4 regions of the Clostridium budayi genome follow, and region 4 is predicted to be linked to each of the others. Evidence: riboswitches for the same ligand, from Rfam matches in the RefSeq annotation. Region 4 holds a riboswitch; each other region holds the start of a gene.

What was found. A riboswitch is a leader RNA that binds a small molecule or an ion and turns the genes downstream of it on or off. The one in region 4 is predicted to bind S-adenosylmethionine.
Region 1: it holds a riboswitch for S-adenosylmethionine, as region 4 does, so the genes downstream of both, metF (methylenetetrahydrofolate reductase [NAD(P)H]) here and metK (methionine adenosyltransferase) in region 4, are expected to answer to the same signal.
Region 2: it holds a riboswitch for S-adenosylmethionine, as region 4 does, so the genes downstream of both, ACZ5TJ_RS13660 (5-formyltetrahydrofolate cyclo-ligase) here and metK (methionine adenosyltransferase) in region 4, are expected to answer to the same signal.
Region 3: it holds a riboswitch for S-adenosylmethionine, as region 4 does, so the genes downstream of both, ACZ5TJ_RS11825 (methionine ABC transporter ATP-binding protein) here and metK (methionine adenosyltransferase) in region 4, are expected to answer to the same signal.

What each region holds. Positions count from the first base shown of each region.
Region 1 is NZ_AP042456.1:2,332,086-2,335,657, forward strand. Features, by position in the region: gene ACZ5TJ_RS11180 (methionine synthase) at 1-264, opposite strand, end outside; gene ACZ5TJ_RS11185 (S-ribosylhomocysteine lyase) at 251-709, opposite strand; gene metF (methylenetetrahydrofolate reductase [NAD(P)H]) at 706-1,593, opposite strand; SAM riboswitch class I at 1,661-1,746, opposite strand; gene ACZ5TJ_RS11195 (GNAT family N-acetyltransferase) at 1,801-2,340, opposite strand; gene ACZ5TJ_RS11200 (MraY family glycosyltransferase) at 2,452-3,405, opposite strand; gene ACZ5TJ_RS11205 (V-type ATP synthase subunit D) at 3,556-3,572, opposite strand, start outside.
Region 2 is NZ_AP042456.1:2,822,894-2,826,465, reverse strand. Features, by position in the region: gene ACZ5TJ_RS13670 (hypothetical protein) at 25-198, shown strand; gene ACZ5TJ_RS13665 (hypothetical protein) at 542-1,621, shown strand; SAM riboswitch class I at 1,632-1,753, shown strand; gene ACZ5TJ_RS13660 (5-formyltetrahydrofolate cyclo-ligase) at 1,839-2,402, shown strand; gene ACZ5TJ_RS13655 (O-acetylhomoserine aminocarboxypropyltransferase/cysteine synthase family protein) at 2,433-3,572, shown strand, end outside.
Region 3 is NZ_AP042456.1:2,463,246-2,466,817, reverse strand. Features, by position in the region: gene ACZ5TJ_RS11835 (RidA family protein) at 27-404, shown strand; gene ACZ5TJ_RS11830 (DUF503 domain-containing protein) at 606-893, shown strand; SAM riboswitch class I at 1,152-1,296, shown strand; gene ACZ5TJ_RS11825 (methionine ABC transporter ATP-binding protein) at 1,387-2,349, shown strand; gene ACZ5TJ_RS11820 (methionine ABC transporter permease) at 2,350-2,988, shown strand; gene ACZ5TJ_RS11815 (MetQ/NlpA family ABC transporter substrate-binding protein) at 3,035-3,572, shown strand, end outside.
Region 4 is NZ_AP042456.1:2,633,125-2,636,696, forward strand. Features, by position in the region: gene ACZ5TJ_RS12640 (LemA family protein) at 1-88, shown strand, start outside; gene ACZ5TJ_RS12645 (TPM domain-containing protein) at 85-906, shown strand; gene metK (methionine adenosyltransferase) at 941-2,116, opposite strand; SAM riboswitch class I at 2,193-2,304, opposite strand; tRNA gene ACZ5TJ_RS12655 (tRNA-Tyr) at 2,606-2,691, opposite strand; tRNA gene ACZ5TJ_RS12660 (tRNA-Thr) at 2,697-2,772, opposite strand; tRNA gene ACZ5TJ_RS12665 (tRNA-Val) at 2,808-2,883, opposite strand; tRNA gene ACZ5TJ_RS12670 (tRNA-Tyr) at 2,889-2,974, opposite strand; tRNA gene ACZ5TJ_RS12675 (tRNA-Thr) at 2,980-3,055, opposite strand; tRNA gene ACZ5TJ_RS12680 (tRNA-Val) at 3,079-3,154, opposite strand; tRNA gene ACZ5TJ_RS12685 (tRNA-Tyr) at 3,161-3,246, opposite strand; gene ACZ5TJ_RS12690 (hypothetical protein) at 3,419-3,572, opposite strand, start outside.

The DNA.
Region 1 (3,572 bases), 300 kb from region 4:
TATACATCTATTTGAGTCTATTAATAGTTTTTTTATATCATTTCCTTCAAGAACTAATGTTGTTCCAATAACCTCTACTCCATTTTCTAAAATATTTATAGGATATTCTTTATATATAATTTTTGGTGCAAATAACTTTTTTCCCTCTTCTATTGTGTCTTGTATTTTTAGAAGAAGTTCTTCTTCTATTTTTTGGCCTTTATAACCTAAATAGCGAAAAACTTCATTTTCATCAATATTTATTTCTATATTAGTCTTCTCCATAAATATTTAATGAAAAACCTTTCTCTAATATTTCTTTTGCATATTCCTTTGCTCCAAAAAGGGAAAGATCCTTATAATTACCACATTGAATTTCATTATTTGCTGGAACTTCTGTTGCCTTTAATACAATCTCTAAAACTTTTTCTACTGCACTTTTAACTTCTGCAGGGTCCCTATCTCCCCAAATAATCATATAAAAACCTGTTCTGCATCCCATTGGAGATATATCTATAACTCCATCTAGGAAATCTCTTATATTATAAGCTAAAAGATGCTCTAAGGCATGCATAGCTGCTGTTCCAAACGCTTCTTTATTAGGTTGTAGAAATCTTATATCAAATTTACTTATAGAATCTCCTAAATTACCTTTAAGATTTCCACATTTCCTTATATATGGTGCTTTGACTTTTCTATGATCTAATTCAAAACTTTCAACTTTTTTCATGCTATTGTTTCCCCCTTATTATTTATTGATTTAACTATTACTTCTATATTTTCTTTAATCCTTCTTGCAACATATGGGTTATTCATTGTGTATAAATGAATTCCATCCACCCCACTAGATGCTAAATCTATTATTTGTTCTATTGCATAAGCAATACCAGCCTCTCTTAAAGCTTCACTATCATACTCATACTTATCCATTATCTTTTTAAATTTTAATGGTATAGTTGCACCACAAAGTGATGTAATTCTATCTATTTGCTTCTTATTTACAACAGGCATAATTCCAGCTTGAATTGGTACATTAATACCGCTACCTTTTGCCTTATCTAAAAAATCATAGTATATATTATTATCAAAAAATAACTGAGATATAAAACTCGATGTTCCAGATTCAATTTTCCTTTTCATATTCATTATTTCAGCTTCAATACCTTTATTTTCTATATGCCCTTCTGGATAACATGCTGATATTATATTAAACTTTTCTTTTTCATTTACGTATTTTATAAGATCTGTTGCATACTTATATTCACCGGCTCCATTGTCATTATTGTCTCCTCTTAATGCAAGAATGTTTGTTATTCCTTCAAGTTCTAATCTCTCCATAATATAATCTATATTTTCTTTCTTAGAAGATATACATGTTAAATGTGCTAGCGCTTCTATGTTGTATACGTTTTTTATTAATGATGAAATTTCAGAAGTCTTATTATTTATAAGGCTTCCACCTGCCCCATAGGTTACACTAATAAAATCTGGTTTTAAAGTGCTAAGCTCATTTAAAGCTTTATAAATTGTTTTAACAGGTGAAGTATTTTTAGGTGGAAATACCTCAAAAGATAAAATTAATCTTTTACTATCAAAAAGTTTTCTAATATTCATAAAAAGCCCCCTTATTAATAAAAAAGGTCCTAGGATAATACCTAAGACCTGTAATCTTAAATTTATATCCTTATCTATCTGGAATTAGCACCACATTTTTATATAGGTTGCTGGGCTTCATAGGGCCAGTCCCTCCGCCACTCTTGATAAGTTTTTCCAATTGTTGTATTTTATTATATACTAAACACTTTTATTTGTAAATATATTCTATTTTGTATTATTAAAATATTCATCTTTAAATACAGCCATTAATATTACATCTGCGTACTTTCCTTCTCTATATAATTCCTTTTTTAACCTTCCTTCTTCCTTAAATCCTAATTTTTTATAACAAGCTATTGCTCTACTGTTAAACTCATATACACTAAGCTTTACTTTCTCCATATTACATTCATTAAAAATAAAATCTATAAGTGTTTTTAATGCATCATAGCCATAGCCTTTTCCCCAATAATTTTTATCTCCAATCATAATTCCAACTGTACAATTTCTATTTTTTATACTAGTCTCATTTATACTACATCCACCGATTATATTTCCACTTTCTAAATCTTCTATTGCAAAGTCATAAGTTTGATCATTAGCTCTTTTTCTTTTTACCCATTCCTCTTCTTGCCACTTTGTTAATGGAAGTACTGTTTCAAGATCTAGAAATTTTTTTACTTCATAATCATTTATAAACTCATAAAGTTTTTCTATATCTTCCTCACAATGACACCTAAGTAATACCTTTTTCCCTTTATACATAAATATTCCCCCTTCATTTATTTTTTATATATTACCAATTAAGGCATCATAAGTCAATTAAAATATAAAAAAAGAGTAAGCTAATGCTTACTCTTTTATGTTATGACCCTTTTACGGGTGATTATAAAATACTAATAAAATTGATGCACATGCACATAGGATACTAATTCCAACTATTAAATGTACAATTTGTGGCTTAGTAAGACCCTTTTCCTCTAGTCTAAAATGCATTTGACTTCTATCAGCTTGATATACTGGCTTTCCTTCATTAAATCTTTTTAGTATAACAAAGATATTATCAAATATAGGAACAGCAATTGCTAATACTGGTGCTACTAAACTTAATACAGTTGCTTGTTTAAATGCGCCATCTAAAGCGATTATACTAAGTATAAATCCTAAAAAGTTTGCACCTGAGTCACCCATGAATACTCTAGCTGGATATTTATTATAAACTAAAAATCCACCAATAACTCCAGCAAGTATTATTGAAACTGTTGCTGAGTAGCTTTGGCCTAATATAATTGCGGCAATAAAAAATGTACCTGACGATACAAGAGATATACTTCCAGCTAAACCATCCATTCCGTCTGACCAATTTATAACAGTTGTAACCCCAAATATCCAAGTTACACTAAGAACAAACTTTAAAAAATCATTTAACTCAATATACTGTCCTGTAAAAATGTTAGTAAACCCATTAAAGGAAACCCCTGCTTTAAAAACTATAATAGCTGCTAATATCTGTATTATTAATCTTGGCATTATAGGGAATTCTTTTCCCTTTGATTTATAATAATCATCTACAAGACCTATACATACTATTAAAATCGATGCTACAAATACCCAAAACATTTCATTATCAAATCCACCATTTGTAAAGTATAAAATAGTGAAAAATCCTATAAACATTCCAAGCCCTCCAGATAATGGAGTTATGTTCTTATGTTTTTTCCTCTTTGTAGGTTTATCTGTAAAACCTATCTTATGTGATAATTTCATAAGTATTGGCGTAAGAATCGTAACGACTACAAACGAAATTATAAACTCTATAAAATAATTCATCTTTCCTTCTCCTACACTATAACCTATTAAAAATTATACTATTAAACTATTACATTATCAATTCTAATAAATTAAATTTAATTTTCTTTTAAGCTTTATAAAAAAAAAGTGTACCTTAAGTATTCTACCAAGGTACACTTTTTAAACTAACTAACCTCTTTGTTCTA
Region 2 (3,572 bases), 190 kb from region 4:
GAAAAGTTAAAAGGAGAGAAATTTATGAAGGAAGAAATAATAGGATTATTAAATGAATACAAAGAAACTGAAAAGTGTTTAAATATGGGGTTAGAATGGCTACCAGATAACGATTTTGCAAAAGCAAAACTAGAAGTTATTAAGGTTATAATTGAAGATCTTGAAAACTTACGTGATAAGGTAGTTGATAAAATATAAATGTTAATTATGTGCACTCTTAATAAAAGAGTGCACTTTTTTATTTTAGAAAGATAATATATGTATTAGCTAATATATAATAAAATAAGTAAAATAATTTTAATTAGCATTATTTTCGTTTTTAAAAATATTAATATTTATATATTAGAAGTAGTAATTATGTTTGTATTTATACTATTAGTTGTAAGAATAATATATCAAGTAAAAAGGGTGGAAAATAGAAGTGTATAAACGAAAAATTTATAATAAATTAAAATATATTGTAAATTTTACCACATTGATATAAAATAGTAGTATGTGACATAACTATGGGAATAATATGAATTTGTGAGGGGTGCAAGGTATGCAAAACATTCAAGATATGTTAAATAAGCTTGAACTTATGTTAGTAGGTTTAAAGCAGATGAAGATTAATATTGTATTTACGTGGTTTCCAAAAATGAATAAAGACGAAGTCTTAAAAGCTATATCTGAATCACCAAAATTTAAAATAGAAGGTGATGTTGTATCTTTAAAGAGTGAAACTGAAATTTATGAAGAAGAACTACAAAAAGATATACTTAAAGAATTAATGGATGATGAAGATCAAGTAGAAGATATATTAGATTATGATGATGATATAGAACTTTTAGAAGTTTCTATTGATGAAGATAATATAGTAGAAATAGATATGTCAAAAGATATAATAGAAGATATAGAAGTTTCAGAAGAAGATGAAGATGTTACTCTTCAAAGTAAAGATATAGATAATATATGGGCTAATGTTCAAGAATTAGCAAAAGAAGTTTCAGGAGAAAGCACTACTGGAAACGAAGGAGACAGCGACTTAGAATTAAATAATAATTCTATAGAAAATGTTTCTGTAGCTACAGAAATAAATGAGTTAGAAAAAGATGTTAATGAAGTAGAAAAAATAGTAGAGAAAACTGTTGTAGTTAAGGATACTTCAGAGTTAAAGGGATCTGATATTGAATATAGTGAATTAATTAGATTAATTTCAGAATATAATCATGAAGTTCAGCATAAGATAGAAACTACAGATGAAAATAAATATGAAAATAAAGAGAAAGCTATAATTAAGTTCTATGAGAATAAGTATATAGTAAAGGTTAAAGAAAATAATACTGATATAAATGCAAATATATTCTCATTAATTCATAAGAAAAAAGGAATGGAAGTTGCATACTTAGTTGTTAGTGAAACTTTAGATTCTAAAATACTTAACTTTATGCTAGAAAATTATGAAGATGAAGTAGTTTATTTCTGCCCAATACAAGGATGTGAAGTGGAATTTGAAGTAGATTTAAATGAATTCTATTTGAAAGAAACAAGCAAAATCTTTGATAAGTACTTAGAGCGTTATGTTATAACAGAAGAAAATGCATGCGTTATTAAAAAAGGTGAGATTGTTATAGGAAGATAAAATTAAATAAATCTTATTAAGAGTGGTGGAGGGACTGGCCCTATGAAACCCAGCAACCTATATTAAGAACTTATATTTAGTATTTAATATGTGGTGCTAAATCCTGCGGTTTGTTAAACTGATAGATAAGAGAATAAAGAATTTAGTGAATTAAGCACTAGAGATTTGTTCTCTAGTGCTTTAATTTTATATATAAACAAAGGGTGATGATTTAAATATGAAAAAAGAACTTAGAAAAGAGATAATAAAAAAGAGAGATGAGCTAGATTGCATGGAAAAAGCAATTAAAGATAAAAAAATAATAGAAAAGTTAAAAGATACTAAAGAATATAAAGAGGCAAAGGAATTTTTTATTTATATTGGATTTGGTTCTGAAATAAATACGAAAATATTAATAGAAGATGCACTTAAGGATGGAAAGGAAGTATATGTACCTAAGGTTATAAAAAAAGAGATGGTATTTATAAAAATCAACAGTTTAGAGAATTTAGTCACAAGTAGTTATGGAATATTAGAACCAATTGGGGATAAGAGTAACTTTAATGTTGATAATTTAGGTTTAATTGTAATGCCAGGATTAGCTTTTGATAAACAAGGGAATAGACTAGGATATGGTGGAGGATATTATGATAAATTTTTAAGCAGTAATAAAATTGATGCTAAGAAAATAGCATTAGCTTATGAATTTCAAGTATTAGATAAAGTTCCTAGTGAAGAACATGATATTAAAATAGATTCAATAATAACGGAGGATAAGAAGATAGAGATAAGTAATAAATAATAAATAATAAAAATTAAGGGGGCAAAATTTATGAAAAGAGAATTTAAAAAGGGAACTATATGCGTACAAGGAGGCTATAATCCAGGTAATGGAGAGCCTAGAGTACTTCCTATTTATCAAAGTACAACTTACAAGTATGATGATCCAGATTTTGTTGAAGGATTATTTAATCTTGAGAATGAAGGTCATCTTTATTCAAGAATATCTAATCCAACAGTTTCAGCATTAGAAGAAAAGTTTGCATTACTAGAAGGTGGAGTTGGGGCAGTTGCAACTTCTAGTGGACAGGCAGCAGCGTTGACTGCAATATTAAATATTTGTAAGGCTGGTGACCATATAGTTTCTGCATCAACATTGTATGGTGGAACTGTAAATCTATTTAAGGTTAATTTAAAGAAGATGGGGATTGATGTAACCTTCGTTGATCCTGATGATAGTGAAGATAATATTATTAAAGCGGCGAATGAAAATACAAAGATTATATATGGCGAAACTATAGGAAATCCAGGACTTAATATATTAGATTTTGATAAGTTTTCAAAAGTAGCAAAGAAATTAGATGTACCTTTTATAGTTGATAACACTGTAGCAACACCTATTCATTGCAATCCATTAAAATTAGGAGCAAATATTGTTATACACTCAACTTCAAAATATGCAGATGGTCATGCACAAGCATTAGGTGGAATTATTGTAGATGGTGGAAACTTTAATTGGGATAATGGTAAATTTAATGAATTTGTAGAGCCAGATCCAAGTTATCATGGATTAAGCTATGTAAAGACATTTAAAGAAGCTGCTTATATAACAAAATTAAGAGTAACACTTATAAGAGATTTAGGAGGAATTCAAACTCCGTTTAATGCATATTTAACAAATCTAGGATTAGAAACGTTAGAACTTAGAATGGAAAGGCATTCAAAAAATGCATTAGATATAGCCAAGTGGCTTAGTAATCATCCAAAAATAACTTGGGTTAATTATCCTTACTTAGAAGGTAGTGCAGAGTATGAAAAGGCACAAAAATACCTAAATGGAGGAGCAAGTGGAATTTTAACATTTGGAGTAAAGGGAGGTATCCCTGCAGCTAAAACTTTAATGAAAGAATTAAAGTTAGTTGCACTTGTTGTTCATTTAGGAGATGCAAGAACTTCATTGTTACATCCAGCA
Region 3 (3,572 bases), 170 kb from region 4:
GAAGATATAAAAGGAGGGAATTTACTATGGTAAAAACAGTAATCAATACAAAAAATGCGCCAGAAGCATTAGGACCATATTCACAAGCTATCAAGATTGGAGATATGATTTTTACATCAGGACAAATTCCAATAAACCCTGAAACAAAAGAACTAGTTACTGAAATTAAGAAGGCAACTAAACAAAGTCTAACAAACATTAAAAACATATTAGAAGAAGCTGGAACAAGTATGGATAAGGTTGTTAAAACTACTGTATTCGTTAAAGATTTAAACGATTTTGCAGCAGTTAATGAAGTTTATGCTACTTTCTTTGAGGGGAAACCACCAGCAAGAAGTTGTGTTCAAGTGGCTAAACTACCACTAGATGCTCCAGTTGAAATTGAAGTAATTGCAACTATGTAATTATTTGTTTTACAATTTTAATTATATGTTAAGATAGTGAAAAAGCCTAAGAATTTAAAATGAATTCTTAGGCTTTTTCACTATAGATTAATTAAAGAAATAAATTAAAGTTAATATGATTTATATAAATAAAAATATGGAATATTATAAGAATATAGAGCATATATTAAATACAAATTATGTAAAGCTTGAGGTGGGAAAATGTACATATTACTTATGAAAATAACAATAAGAAGTGAATGGGTTAATTCTTTAAAAGAAAAAAGAATGATAGTTAGAAGCATAAGTCAAAGGCTTAAAAATAAATTTAATATTTCCCTTGGTGAAGTAGATAATATGGATAATCATAAGTTAATTACAATAGGACTTTCATCAATTTGTGGAAATAATAAAATAGCAGATAGTATGAAGGAGAAAATATTAGAATTTATAGATGATAATGCTGAGGGAGAAATTATAGATATTTTATGGGACGTAGAGAAATTTTAATATTTACTAAAATATGATGAACAATAAGTATCAGTTATACATAGATTAATGATAAATAACACATTAGAAAGGCAGATGCTTTATAAGACTAAAGATATAAAATTATATTATTTTTAAAAACTAATATAAAAAATTATTATATAAAAATTTTTTATAAAAGGTTATTGACAAAGTATTAAAAACATAATATATTATATATAAGTAGTTTATGGATAAAATTTCAAATTAAATTATTTATTTACAAAATAAAATATCGAATTCTTATCAAGAGTGGTGGAGGGACTGGCCCTATGAAGCCCAGCAACCTGCTAAATTAATAGCAAGGTTTAAATATATTTTATATTTAAATTGTTATTTTAGTGTGGTGCTAAATCCTGCAGATTTAATATCTGATAGATAAGGGAATACATTAATAGGGCAAGGAACGTTTCATGCACTAGAGATTTATTCTCTAGTGCATTTTTTATTTTCTAAAAAAGGGGGCTTTAAGTATATGATAAAGGTTAAAAATTTAAAAAAGAAATTTGGGGAGATAGAAGTTTTAAAAGATATATCCTTAGAAGTTAAAAAAGGAGAGATATACGGAATAATAGGTCATAGTGGAGCTGGTAAATCAACGCTTTTAAGATGTTTAAATGGATTAGAAAGCTATGATACAGGAAGTATTTTAATAAAGGATAAGGAAATTAAGGATTTAAACAAACTAGAAATAAGAGAACTTAGAAAAGATATCGGAATGATATTTCAAAATTTTAACTTATTAGAAAGAAAAAATGTGTATGAAAATATAGCACTTCCATTAGAACTTTGGGGATATAAAAAAGAACAAGTTAAGGAGAGGGTTTTAGAATTACTAAAGCTTGTAGATTTAGAAAATAAAATTAAAAGTATGCCGTCAGAATTAAGTGGTGGTCAAAAGCAAAGAGTTGCAATTGCAAGAGCATTAGCATTAAAACCAAGTATACTGTTTTGTGATGAAGCTACCTCAGCATTAGATCCTAAAACAACTAAGGACATACTATCATTAATTTTAAAAATAAATAAAGAAATTGGGATAACTATAGTAATGGTAACTCACCAAATGGAGGTGGTAAAAGAAGTTTGTGAAAAAATAACACTTTTAGAAGGGGGAAAAATTAAAGCACAAGGCAGGGCTGAAGAATTATTTTTAAAGCCAGGAGTTTCGCTTAAAAAATTCCTTGGAGAAAATGATATAGACCTATTACCAGAGAGCGGAATAAATATAAAAATATTTTTCCCAAAAGATTCATCAGAAAATGCACTTATAACTAAAATGGCAAGAGACACAAATGTAGATTTTTCAATAGTATGGGGCAAGCTAGAAAGGTTTAGAGAAAGTGTTCTAGGAAATTTAGTTATAAATATAAATGATGAAGACAAAGATATTATATTTAATTATCTAAAAGAAAAAAATGTTCAGTGGGAGGTATTATAAATGTTTGAAGAAATATTAAAAGCTACGTGGGAAACAGGATATATGGTTTTTTTATCAACATTTTTTGCTCTTATAGTTGGATTCATTATTGCAATAGCTTTAACTTTAACAGCTAAAGATGGATTAAAACCAAACAAAGGAATATATAGTGTACTAGATTTTATAGTTAATATATTAAGAAGCTTTCCATTTGTAATACTTATGGTTGCAGTATTCCCACTAAGCAGAATAATAGTTGGAACAACTGTTGGAAAAGAAGCAATGATAGTTCCATTAACTATAGCAACAGCACCTTTTATTGCACGAATTATAGAAAGTGCATTAAGAGAGGTGGACAAAGGAGTTGTAGAAGCTGCAAAATCTTTTGGTGCATCAGATAGTCAAATAATATTTAAAGTTATGCTTAAAGAAGCAGTACCATCAATAGTTTCAGGATTAACTTTAACTATAATTAGTGTAATTGGATATTCAGCAATGGCAGGGGCAATAGGTGCAGGTGGACTTGGAGATGTTGCTATAAGATATGGTTATCATAGATACCAAACAGATTACATGATTGTAACAGTAATATTATTAATAATTATAGTTCAGGGGCTACAAAGTCTAGGAAATTATTTTTATAAAAGACTTTCAAAATAATAAGTATAAAAGCAATAAGTGAAAAAATAAAAAGGGGGATTTTAATATGAAAAAAAGAACAATAATATCATCAATATTAGTAGGAGTATTATCATTAGCGTTAGTAGGTTGTGGTGGAAATAGTAAAGGGGACGATAAGACTATAACAATAGGTGTTACACCAGTTCCTCATAAAGAAATTGTAGAACATATAAAACCTAAATTAGAGGAAAAGGGATATAAGCTTGAAATAAAAGAATTTACTGATTATGTAACTCCAAATAAAGCATTATCAGAAGGAAGCTTAGATGCAAACTTCTTCCAACACATTCCATATTTGAATGAACAAAATAAATCAGAAAATTTAGGATTAACATATACAGCTAAAGTACATTTAGAGCCACTTGGTTTATACTCAAAGAAATTAAAAAATATAAATGAGTTAAAAGACGGAGCTACTATAGCAATACCAAACGATCCTTCAAACGAAGCAAGGGCATTAAGACTTCTAGAAGCAAATGGTATTATAAAATTAAAGGACGGAGAACTTATAACACCTAAAGATATAACAGAGAACAGTAAAAATTTAAAGTTTAGAGAATTAG
Region 4 (3,572 bases):
ATCCTCTTTATTTGGATTCGATGAAAAACCACTTTATAAAGCTAGTGAAGGCGCAAAAGAAGTTCCTTCAGTAGATTTCAGTAAATAAAAATGTTTAAAAAGTCTAATTTTTTTAAAATAGCTTTAACTTCTCTTTTTCTTATATTTTTAGTTTTTTCTTTTCCTGCGAATGCTTCAACAAACTATCCTGATCCACTACCTTCTAAATATTTAAATGATTATACAGGTAGTATTGATTCAGAGAGTACTAAATCGATTGTTTCTATTGGTAAGGAACTAGAAGATAAAACAGGTGCTCAAGCTGTTGTAGTTGTAATTAATTCAACTAACGGTGCACCAATTGAAGATTATGCTATTAATCTTTTTAGAGGCTGGGGTATTGGTCAAAAAGATAAAAATAATGGCTTATTAATTCTTTTAGCTTTAAATGATAAAAAGTGGCGTGTTGAAGTTGGCTATGGATTAGAGGGTGCACTTCCTGATGCACTTACTAATAGAGTTATGGAGTCTATTGCAAAACCTAACTTTAAAAATAATGATTTTGGAAAAGGTCTTTCAGAAAGCTATAGTGCTTTTTCTGATACTATAGCTAAAGAATACGGTGTTACTTTAACTAAATCTTTAAATGTAGAAATTCCATCTAAGGATAAATCTTCTTATAGTTATACATTTATATTTATAGTATTAGTAATTTTATTTCTATACGATTTAATATTTAATAATGGAAGAATTTTCTCAACTATTTTAACATTTATCTTTTTAAACGGAGGAAGAAACCATAGAGGCGGAGGCCCTTCTGGAGGTGGAGGCTTCGGTGGATTTGGCGGAGGCTCTTCTGGTGGTGGAGGCTTCGGCGGTTTCGGCGGAGGTTCTTCCGGCGGTGGAGGTTCTTCTGGAGGATGGTAAAAAAAGGTGCTCTATTTAAGAGCACCTTTTATAATTACATGTATTTTTTGATTTCTTCTACTTTATCTAAGTTTTCCCATGGTAATTCAGCATCTGTTCTTCCGAAATGTCCATAAGCTGCTGTTTGTTTGTATATAGGTCTTCTAAGATCTAAGTCTCTTATTATAGCACCTGGTCTTAAATCGAATACCTTTTGTACTATTTCAACTATTTCTTCTTCTGATTTCTTTCCTGTTCCAAATGTATCTACTTGGATTGAAACTGGCTTTGCAACACCTATAGCATAAGCTAATTGTATTTCTAACTTATCAGCTATTCCTGCTGCAACTAAGTTCTTAGCAACCCATCTTGCTGCGTATGCTGCTGATCTATCAACCTTTGTTGGGTCTTTTCCTGAGAATGCTCCACCACCGTGTCTTCCCATTCCGCCGTAAGTATCAACGATGATCTTTCTTCCTGTTAATCCACTATCTCCTTGTGGTCCACCAACAACGAATCTTCCTGTTGGGTTTATGTAATACTTAGTATTTTCATCTAATAATTCAGCAGGTATTACATAATCAATAACATGTTTTCTTAAATCTGCTTGTATTTGTTCTAAAGTTACTTCTTCATCGTGTTGAGTTGAAATAACTATTGCATCTATTCTCTTTGGCTTGTCGTGTTCGTATTCAACTGTAACTTGAGTTTTTCCGTCTGGTCTTAAGTATTTTAAAGTACCATTCTTTCTTACTTCTGTAAGTCTTCTTGATAATCTGTGAGCCATTGCAATTGGAGCTGGCATAAATTCTTCTGTTTCATTTGTAGCGTATCCGAACATCATTCCTTGGTCTCCAGCACCTACTGCTTCAACATCATCTTTTTCACCTTGTCTTGATTCAAGAGCCTCGTCAACTCCCATAGCTATATCTGATGATTGTTCATCGATAGTTGTCATTACTGCACAAGTATCACAGTCAAATCCGTATTTAGCTCTATCATATCCGATTTCTCTTATTGTTTCTCTAACAACTTTTGGAATATCAACATAACAGTTAGTTGAGATTTCTCCCATAACCATTACCATACCTGTTGTTGTGCAAGTTTCACAAGCAACTCTAGCATGTGGATCCTTTTCTAAAATAGCATCTAATACTGAATCTGAGATTTGGTCACAGATTTTATCTGGATGTCCTTCAGTAACTGATTCTGATGTAAATAATCTTCTCATTCTTCTTCTCCTTATAATATATATTTTTTTAAATAAAAAAAACTCTTCGATAAGAAGAGAACTAGTTTCCTAATCTTTCTTATCTTGTAGATTACTCTACAGGAATTAGCACCACACTTTAATAATTAAATTATTTGTAGGTTGCTGGGTTTCAAAGGGCCATTTCCCTCCACCTCTCTTGATAAGAGTTATGTATTTATTTTTAAGTGAATTTCTTTGAAAATTGTAACACATAGAATTTAGCTAGTCAATACATTTTATTCATGTAAAATTCTTCTATATTTTATAAGTTCACAATTTTTTTCTCTCTATTTTTATTTAAATTTACCTATTAATTGCTATATTATTAGCTTTACCTATATAGTGTTTTTTTATAACATAATATTTTGTAAATATATAACTTAATATTTTATTGTTAATATTCACCACTTATTAAAATACTAAATATTTAGATAAATAAAAAAACATCAAGAATATTCTTGATGTTAATGGTGGTGGAGGAAGGATTCGAACCTTCGAAGTCAACTGACAACAGATTTACAGTCTGCCCCCTTTGGCCACTCGGGAACTCCACCTAAATTGGAGCTGATGATCGGACTTGAACCGATAACCTGCTGATTACAAGTCAGCTGCTCTGCCAATTGAGCCACATCAGCATATAAAGTTTTAATTATAAAATTCAAAAATGATATGGTGGGCACAACAGGGATCGAACCTGTGACCCCCTGCTTGTAAGGCAGGTGCTCTCCCAGCTGAGCTATGCGCCCATAAATGGTGGTGGAGGAAGGATTCGAACCTTCGAAGTCGACTGACAACAGATTTACAGTCTGCCCCCTTTGGCCACTCGGGAACTCCACCTAGTTTGGAGCTGATGATCGGACTTGAACCGATAACCTGCTGATTACAAGTCAGCTGCTCTGCCAATTGAGCCACATCAGCAATATATCATTTTTAAAATTTTATGGTGGGCACAACAGGGATCGAACCTGTGACCCCCTGCTTGTAAGGCAGGTGCTCTCCCAGCTGAGCTATGCGCCCATAAAATGGTGGTGGAGGAAGGATTCGAACCTTCGAAGTCAACTGACAACAGATTTACAGTCTGCCCCCTTTGGCCACTCGGGAACTCCACCAAAACTTTATTTTTTCTTGTCTGTTAGGCGTTTGCCCAACCGACAATAGTTAGTATATAGTCTCCTACCCTATATTTCAAATGACAAAACAGGTCAAATATGGAGATTATATTTTATATTCTACCTATATCTCTAAAATACTCCTATTTTTATCAATAAACATATTTTTATATTAGTTCATGCCTTCTAATAACTTTATATTTATATAAGGTGATAATATCTCCTTAATTTCTTTATAGTCTTCATCCGTAAGTCTACGTTTAATTATATTAAATGCCTCTGCTACTCCTTCTTTTCCATTCTTTTTTTCTAAACTTTCTTTTATT